Regions from separate parts of the Micromonospora sp. LHW51205 genome, predicted to be linked through region 2. Evidence: riboswitches for the same ligand, from Rfam matches in the RefSeq annotation. Region 2 holds a riboswitch; each other region holds the start of a gene.
What was found. A riboswitch is a leader RNA that binds a small molecule or an ion and turns the genes downstream of it on or off. The one in region 2 is predicted to bind cobalamin.
Positions count from the first base shown of each region.

Region 1: another riboswitch for cobalamin. It lies ahead of DQE82_RS14190 (acyl-CoA thioesterase); the one in region 2 lies ahead of metE (5-methyltetrahydropteroyltriglutamate--homocysteine S-methyltransferase).
Region 3: another riboswitch for cobalamin. It lies ahead of DQE82_RS14205 (ribonucleoside-diphosphate reductase subunit alpha); the one in region 2 lies ahead of metE (5-methyltetrahydropteroyltriglutamate--homocysteine S-methyltransferase).

Region 1 is NZ_QMEZ01000003.1:405,831-408,085, forward strand. Features, by position in the region: gene DQE82_RS14180 (Dyp-type peroxidase) at 1-119, shown strand, start outside; gene DQE82_RS14185 (copper resistance CopC family protein) at 153-755, shown strand; cobalamin riboswitch at 951-1,152, shown strand; gene DQE82_RS14190 (acyl-CoA thioesterase) at 1,283-1,795, shown strand; gene DQE82_RS14195 (LysE family translocator) at 1,799-2,255, shown strand, end outside.
Region 2 is NZ_QMEZ01000003.1:809,307-811,561, reverse strand. Features, by position in the region: gene DQE82_RS15720 (beta-1,3-glucanase family protein) at 1-331, shown strand, start outside; cobalamin riboswitch at 444-663, shown strand; gene metE (5-methyltetrahydropteroyltriglutamate--homocysteine S-methyltransferase) at 779-2,255, shown strand, end outside.
Region 3 is NZ_QMEZ01000003.1:408,510-410,764, reverse strand. Features, by position in the region: gene DQE82_RS14205 (ribonucleoside-diphosphate reductase subunit alpha) at 1-1,197, opposite strand, end outside; cobalamin riboswitch at 1,310-1,526, opposite strand; gene DQE82_RS14200 (PrsW family glutamic-type intramembrane protease) at 1,647-2,255, shown strand, end outside.

The sequences.
Region 1 (2,255 bases), 400 kb from region 2:
GGCGGCTGGCCGAACGGGACCTGCTCAACGAGTGGACCACCCCGATCGGCTCCGCCGTGTTCGCCGTACCGCCCGGCTGCCCCGAGGGCGGCTGGATCGGCCAGCAACTGCTCGGCTGACCACGACGCTGACCACGACCAGGAAGGCGCGTCATGCGTACCCGTACCGTCTCCGCACTCCTCGCCGCGCTGTTCACCACGGCGCTGCTGCTGGTCCCGGCCACGCCCGCGGCGGCGCACAACTCGCTGCAGGAGGCCACGCCGGCCCGCGACGCCCGGCTCACCACCGCGCCGACGCAGGTGACGCTGCGGTTCCTGCAGCGACTCAACCCGGCCTTCACCACCATCACGCTGCGCGACTCCACCGACCGTCAGGTGCCCGCGAGCGCGCCCGCCGTGGACGGCGCGACGGGCACGGTGACGATCGAGGAGCCGCTGGCCAACGGCACCTACACCGTCGCCTACCGCGTGGTCTCGCGCGACGGCCACCCGGTCCAGGGCTCGTACCGCTTCACCGTCGCCGACCCGGCCGCTCCCCCGGCGGCCACCCCGTCACCGGCCACTCCCTCGCCGGCCGCCTCCGCGGACGTCTCGGCGGGCGCTGCGGCAGGCGCGGACGCCTCTCCGGCGAGCGCCGACGCTTCGGCCGACGCCGACGAAGGTCTGCCGGTGGGCCTGCTGGTCGGCGGAGCGGTCGCCGCGGTGGCGGCAGCCGGCGTGACCGCGCTACTGCTTCGACGCCGCCGCGCCTCCTGACCCGTCGCCCGCTGACGCGGGTCCGCCCGGCTTCCTGATGAGCGGGAGAGACGTCCCGCCATGCGGACGGCGCATGCGGGGCGGCACCGGGTGTGCCGGAGCCTGCGCGCCTGTGGGACGGCCGGGGGCAGTGCGCCGAAGGGCGGAACGCGGGTCGCGGCGAGGGCGGGTCGGGGCTGGGTTAGGCTGCCGGGAGCGCTGGTTCACCCGGTCGGCGACGGCCGGGTGTCGTAAGAGGGAACCCGGTGGAAGTCCGGGACTGCCCCGCAGCGGTGAGTGGGAACGACAGCCGTCAACAGCACTGGGCCACCGGCCTGGGAAGCGACGGCCGGTAGGCGACCGGCGACCCCGGTCGGGCCCGCGAGTCCGAAGACCTGCCCGCGTCGCGCGTACCACCGGTGCGCGCTGCCGTCGACCTCGCGGGTGGGTCGGGCGGGTGACACGCCGGGCGGGAGCCGTCGGCGTGCCTCGACGTGCAACTCCCCCGTCCGGTCGGCGGTCCGCTTCTGCGAGGACGGAACCGCACCGTGACCGATGCCATCACCCTCACCGGCCGACCACCGTCGGCGTCGCACCTGACCCTGTCGCAGATCATGGACCAGCACCACACCAACCTGATGGGCACGGTGCACGGCGGCCGGATCCTCAACCTGATCGACTCGGTCGCCGGGGTGGTCGCCGCCCGCCACTCCGACGGACCGGCCGTCACCGCCGCCATCGACGAGACGGCCTTCCTGCGCGCTGTCCGCGTCGGTGACGTGGTGCACGTGGACGCCCGGATCACCTGGGCCGGCCGCAGCTCGATGGAGGTGGCCGTGAAGGTCAGCGCGGACCGCTGGGACCGCGCGGTGCCGCCGGTGGACGTGGCGACCGCGCACCTGGTGATGGTGGCCGTGGACGACGAGGGCCAGCCCCGGCCGGTGCCGCCGCTGCTGCCCGGCACCGACGGTGACCGGCGGCGCTACCGGGAGGCGCAGATCCGGCGCGAACACCGGCTGGCGCTGCGCCGGGCGCTGCTCGACGGCGCCGAGGAGGGCTGAGGCGTGCTCGGACTGTCGGCGGCCACGCTCGCGGGATACCTGGCCGCGATCGTGGTGCTCATGCTCACCCCCGGGCCGGACATGATGTTCGTGCTCGCCAACGCCACCCGGTACGGCGCGCGGGCCGGGGCGGTGGCGGCGCTCGGGGTCGCGGCCGGGGAGGCGGTGCACGTCGCCGCCGTGGTGGCCGGACTCGCCACCGTGATCGCCGCGTCCCCGGTGCTGTTCACCGCGATCCGGTGGGCCGGTGCGGCGTACCTGATCGTGCTGGGCCTGCGGGCGCTGCGCGGCACGGGCCGGCCCGGCGTCGCGGCGGACGGGGCGGACGGCGGCGGCGCCGGGCGGGCGTTCCGGCGCGGGCTGCTCACGAACCTGCTCAACCCGAAGATGATCCTGTTCAGCGTGGCGTTCCTGCCGCAGTTCGTCCGGCCCGACGCGGGCCCGGTGGCGGCACAGCTGG
Region 2 (2,255 bases):
CTCCAACTTCGTCGACCGCGCGCCGCTGCAGATGTGGAACTGCAACAACACCAACGCGCAGAAGTGGACGTTCAGCGGCACGGCGCTGAAGAGCCAGAACAACAAGTGCATGGACGTCGACGCCGGGTCCACCGCCAACGGGGCGGTGGTGCAGCTCTACACCTGCAACGGCACCGGCGCCCAGCAGTTCACCCTGAACTCGGCCGGGGACCTGGTCAACCTTCAGGCCGACAAGTGCGTCGACATCAAGGACCGGAACGGCAACGACGGCGCGAGGCTCCAGCTCTGGGACTGCACGGGCACGGCCGGCCAGAAGTGGCGCAAGGGCTGACCGGCCCTGCGACGGGGGGCGGGGGCCGACCGCGAGTCGCTCCCGCCACCCGCCGCGACGGCTCGCCGTCCCGCAGGACGGACGCGCCGACCACGTCGGCTCACCGCCCCATACGATGGACAACGGTGCTGGTTCGCCGTGCCCGTGAAGGGTGTGGCGTCGTAAGAGGGAACCCGGTGTGAGTCCGGGACTGCCCCGCAGCGGTGAGTGGGAACGACAGCCGTCATCGAAGCACTGGACCGTGAGGTCTGGGAAGCGACGGCCAGTAGGTGACCGGGTGGATCCGGTCGCGCCCGCGAGTCCGAAGACCTGCCCGCACCGCGCGCACCGTCCGGTGTGCGCCGCCGACGGTCGCTCGGGACGGCCGGTGCGGAAGCCGGTACGCCGTCTGTGCCCCTTCCCTCCCCGCCTCGATCGGCCTCGTGTGCTTCGAGGGAAGGGATCTCCATGAGTACCGCATTCGGTCAGAGCACCGTGCTGGGCTATCCACGTATCGGGGGCAACCGGCAACTCAAGAGGGCCGTCGAGGCCTACTGGGCGGGCCGGATCGACGCCGAGGAGTTGGCGGCGACCTCTGCCGCGCTACGGGCGAAGGTGTGGCGGACGCTGCGCGACGCGCGCCTGGACGCGATCCCGTCCAACACGTTCTCCTACTACGACCACGTGCTGGACACGGCCGTCGCCGTCGGCGCGATCCCGCGCCGGTTCGCCCGTCTCGGCCTCGGCGACCTCGGCACCTATTTCGCCATGGCCCGGGGCGTCGATGCCGAGCCGGCGCTCGAACTGACGAAGTGGTTCGACACCAACTACCACTATCTGGTTCCCGAGATCGGCTCCGACACCACCTTCGCGCCGAATCCCGACAAGGCGCTGCGCGAGTACCGCGAGGCCCGCGAGCTGGGAATCGACAGCCGGCCGGTGCTGGTCGGGCCGGCGACATTCCTGCTGCTGGCCAAGCCCACCGAGGCCCGCGGCGAACCGTTCGACCGGCTGACCGACCTGGTCGACGTGTACGCCGGCATCCTGCGATCCCTTGCCGCGGCGGGCGTGCGATGGGTGCAGCTGGACGAACCCGCCTACGTCGCCGACCGGAGCGCCGCCGAGATCGACGCGCTGCGGGAGGCGTACACCCGGCTCGGCGCGGTGGAACAGCGGCCGGCGATCTTCGTCGCCACCTATTTCGGCGAGCTCGGTGACGCGCTGCCCGCCCTGCTCGACACGCCGGTCGAAGCGGTCGGCGTGGATCTGGTGGCCGGGCCCGGCAACCTGCGGCGGCTGGCCGGTGCGGGACCACTGCGCGGCAAGACGATCGTGGCCGGCCTCGTCGACGGCCGCAACGTCTGGCGTACCGACCTGCGGGCCGCCGTGGCGGCCGGTGCCGCCGTCACCGCCCTCGCCGACCACGTCGCCGTGTCCACCTCGTGCTCGCTGCTGCACGTGCCGGAGGACCTGTCCGCCGAGACCGCTCTCGACCCGGCGCTGCGTCAGCGGCTCGCCTTCGCCCGGCAGAAGGTCGATGAGGTCGTCCGGCTCGGCCGCGCGCTGCGCAACGGCACCACGTCCCTGCCCGAGCCGCTGCCGCCCACCCCTGCCGCCTGGCGCGACGACACCGTACGCGGTCGGCTCGCCGCGCTGCGCGCCACGGATCGGCAGCGCGGCGCGTACCCGGAGCGTGCGGCGGCACAGCAGGCCCGGCTGAACCTGCCGCCCCTCCCGACCACGACCATCGGATCGTTCCCGCAGACCGACGAGCTGCGCCGCGCGCGTGCCGAGCACCGGGCCGGGCGTCTCGACGACGCCGCCTACACGCAGCGGATGCGCGCCGAGGTCGAGCACGTCGTCCGGCTCCAGGAGCGGCTGGGCCTGGACGTGCTCGTGCACGGCGAGCCGGAACGAAACGACATGGTCCAGTACTTCGGCGAGC
Region 3 (2,255 bases), 400 kb from region 2:
CCGGGCCCGTACCGTGCGGACCGCGTTCTTCTCCGCCGCCCGGTACGCGGCGTCGAACGCCTCCCCGTACAGGTCGGGCAGCTCCGGGGCGTCCGACGGATCGACGAGCGACCACTCGCCGTCGGCCTCGACCCGGCGCATGAACTCGTCCGGGATCCAGTTGGCCAGGTTGAGGTTGTGCGTACGCCGGGACTCCTCGCCGGTGTTGTCCCGCAGCTCCAGGAACTCCTCCACGTCCGGGTGCCACGGCTCCAGGTAGACGCAGGCCGCGCCCTTGCGCCGGCCACCCTGGTTGACCGCGGCCACCCCGGCGTCGAGCGTCTTGAGGAACGGCACGATGCCGTTGGACCGGCCGTTCGTGCCCCGGATCAGCGCGCCCCGGCCGCGCACCCGCGACCAGGCGATGCCGATGCCGCCGGAGAACTTCGACAGCTTCGCCACCTGGTGGTAGCGCTCGTAGATCGAGTCCAGCTCGTCGCGCGGCGAGTCGACCAGGAAGCACGACGACATCTGGGTGTGCCGGGTGCCGGAGTTGAACAGCGTGGGGGAGCTGGGCAGATAGGCCAGGCTGGACATCAGCCGGTAGAAGCCGACCGCCTCGCCCGGGGTGCGGGACAGTCCGCAGGCCACCCGCAGCAGCCAGTACTGCGGCGTCTCCACCACCAGCCGCGACTGCGGGTGCCGCAGCAGGTAGCGGTCCGCGACAGTGCGCAGTCCGAAGTACTCGAACCGCCTGTCGCCGTCCGGGTCCACGGCGTCGTCGAGCTTGCGCGCGTGCCGGGCGACGAACGCGGCCGTCTCGTCGCCGATCAGCCCCAGCCCGTGCGCGTACGCGATCGACTGGCTGAAGCTCGCCACGCCCTGACCGCGGACCTCCTTGTCCACGTACGCGGCCAGCAGCCTTGCCGCCAGCTTCGAGTACTGCGGCTCCTCGCCGATCAGCTCCGCCGCGGTCTGGATCGACAGCCGGTCCAGCTCGGCGGTGGTCGCCCCGTCGTAGAGCCCGCTGATCGTCTTGGTGGCCACCCGCAGCGGGTCCACCTCGTCCAGGTCGGCGACCCAGCGTTCGACCGCCCGGACGATCTTGCCGACGTCCACCGGCTCGGTGTCGCCGTCCCGTTTGCGTACCCGCATCGCCGGCCGGCGGGCCTCGGACCCGCCGCCGGTGGCTGGCGGGCTTTCCTGCACGACAGTCATGACCTCTCCTCGCTGTCACCGTCTGGAGACGGCGGGAGACGCCAACGGGCACGGCGCGGCCGGCCCGGCTGCTGGCGTCGGTCGTCCCGCGCGACCTCCGGCCGCCGTACGCGGAGGCGCACGGCGCGCTGGCAGGTCTTCGGACTCGCGGGCCCGACCGGGGTCGCCGGTCGCCTACCGGCCGTCGCTTCCCAGGCCGGTGGCCCAGTGCTGTTGACGGCTGTCGTTCCCACTCACCGCTGCGGGGCAGTCCCGGATTTCCACCGGGTTCCCTCTTGCCTCGGCCCCGCCCCGGAGGGCTCGGCCGAACCAGCTGCGGCACCACCATATATGGCGGTGGGGGCGGTTGGGCAACACCAGATGTCGTGTCGGGCGTGTCGCATGGATCTCACTGTCCACAGTGCCTACCCCCGATGCCGGCGCTCGCCGCCGGGCGCGATACTCGGCGTATGGGGAATACCGGACGCCGCTGGGCGTGGGTGGCGGTCCTGCTCGTCGGCGTCGGGCTTCACCTGCTGGTGCTGGAGACACTGTCCGGCACCGGCACCGTCACGTTCGTACCAGCGCTGATCGTGCTCGGCGCGTGCGTCGCGCCCGCCACGTTCCTGGCCTTCGCCCAGGGGCGGCCGGCCCGCCGCCCGGTCCCCGGCTCCGTCGTCGGCGTCGCCGCGCTCCTCGGCGGCGTGGTCGGCGTGGTCGCCGCCGGCTGGCTGGAGTACGGCACGCTGCACCGCCTCGGCGTCCTGCCGATGGCGCTCGTCGGCCTGGCCGAGGAGACCGCGAAGCTGATCGTGCCGGCCGGCATCCTGCTGCTGTGGCGGCGGCACCGGTCACCGGCGCAGGGCCTGGTGATCGGCGTGGCCTCCGGCGCCGGGTTCGCCGCACTGGAGACCATGGGGTACGCGTTCGCCGCGTTCGTCGGGTCGGAGGGCAACCTCGGCGCCGTCGAGCGGACGCTGCTGGTTCGCGGTCTCACCGCGCCCGCCGCGCACCTGGCCTGGACCGGGCTGACCGCCGCCGCGTTGTTCACGTTCGCCGCCGCGCCCGGCGGCCGGAGA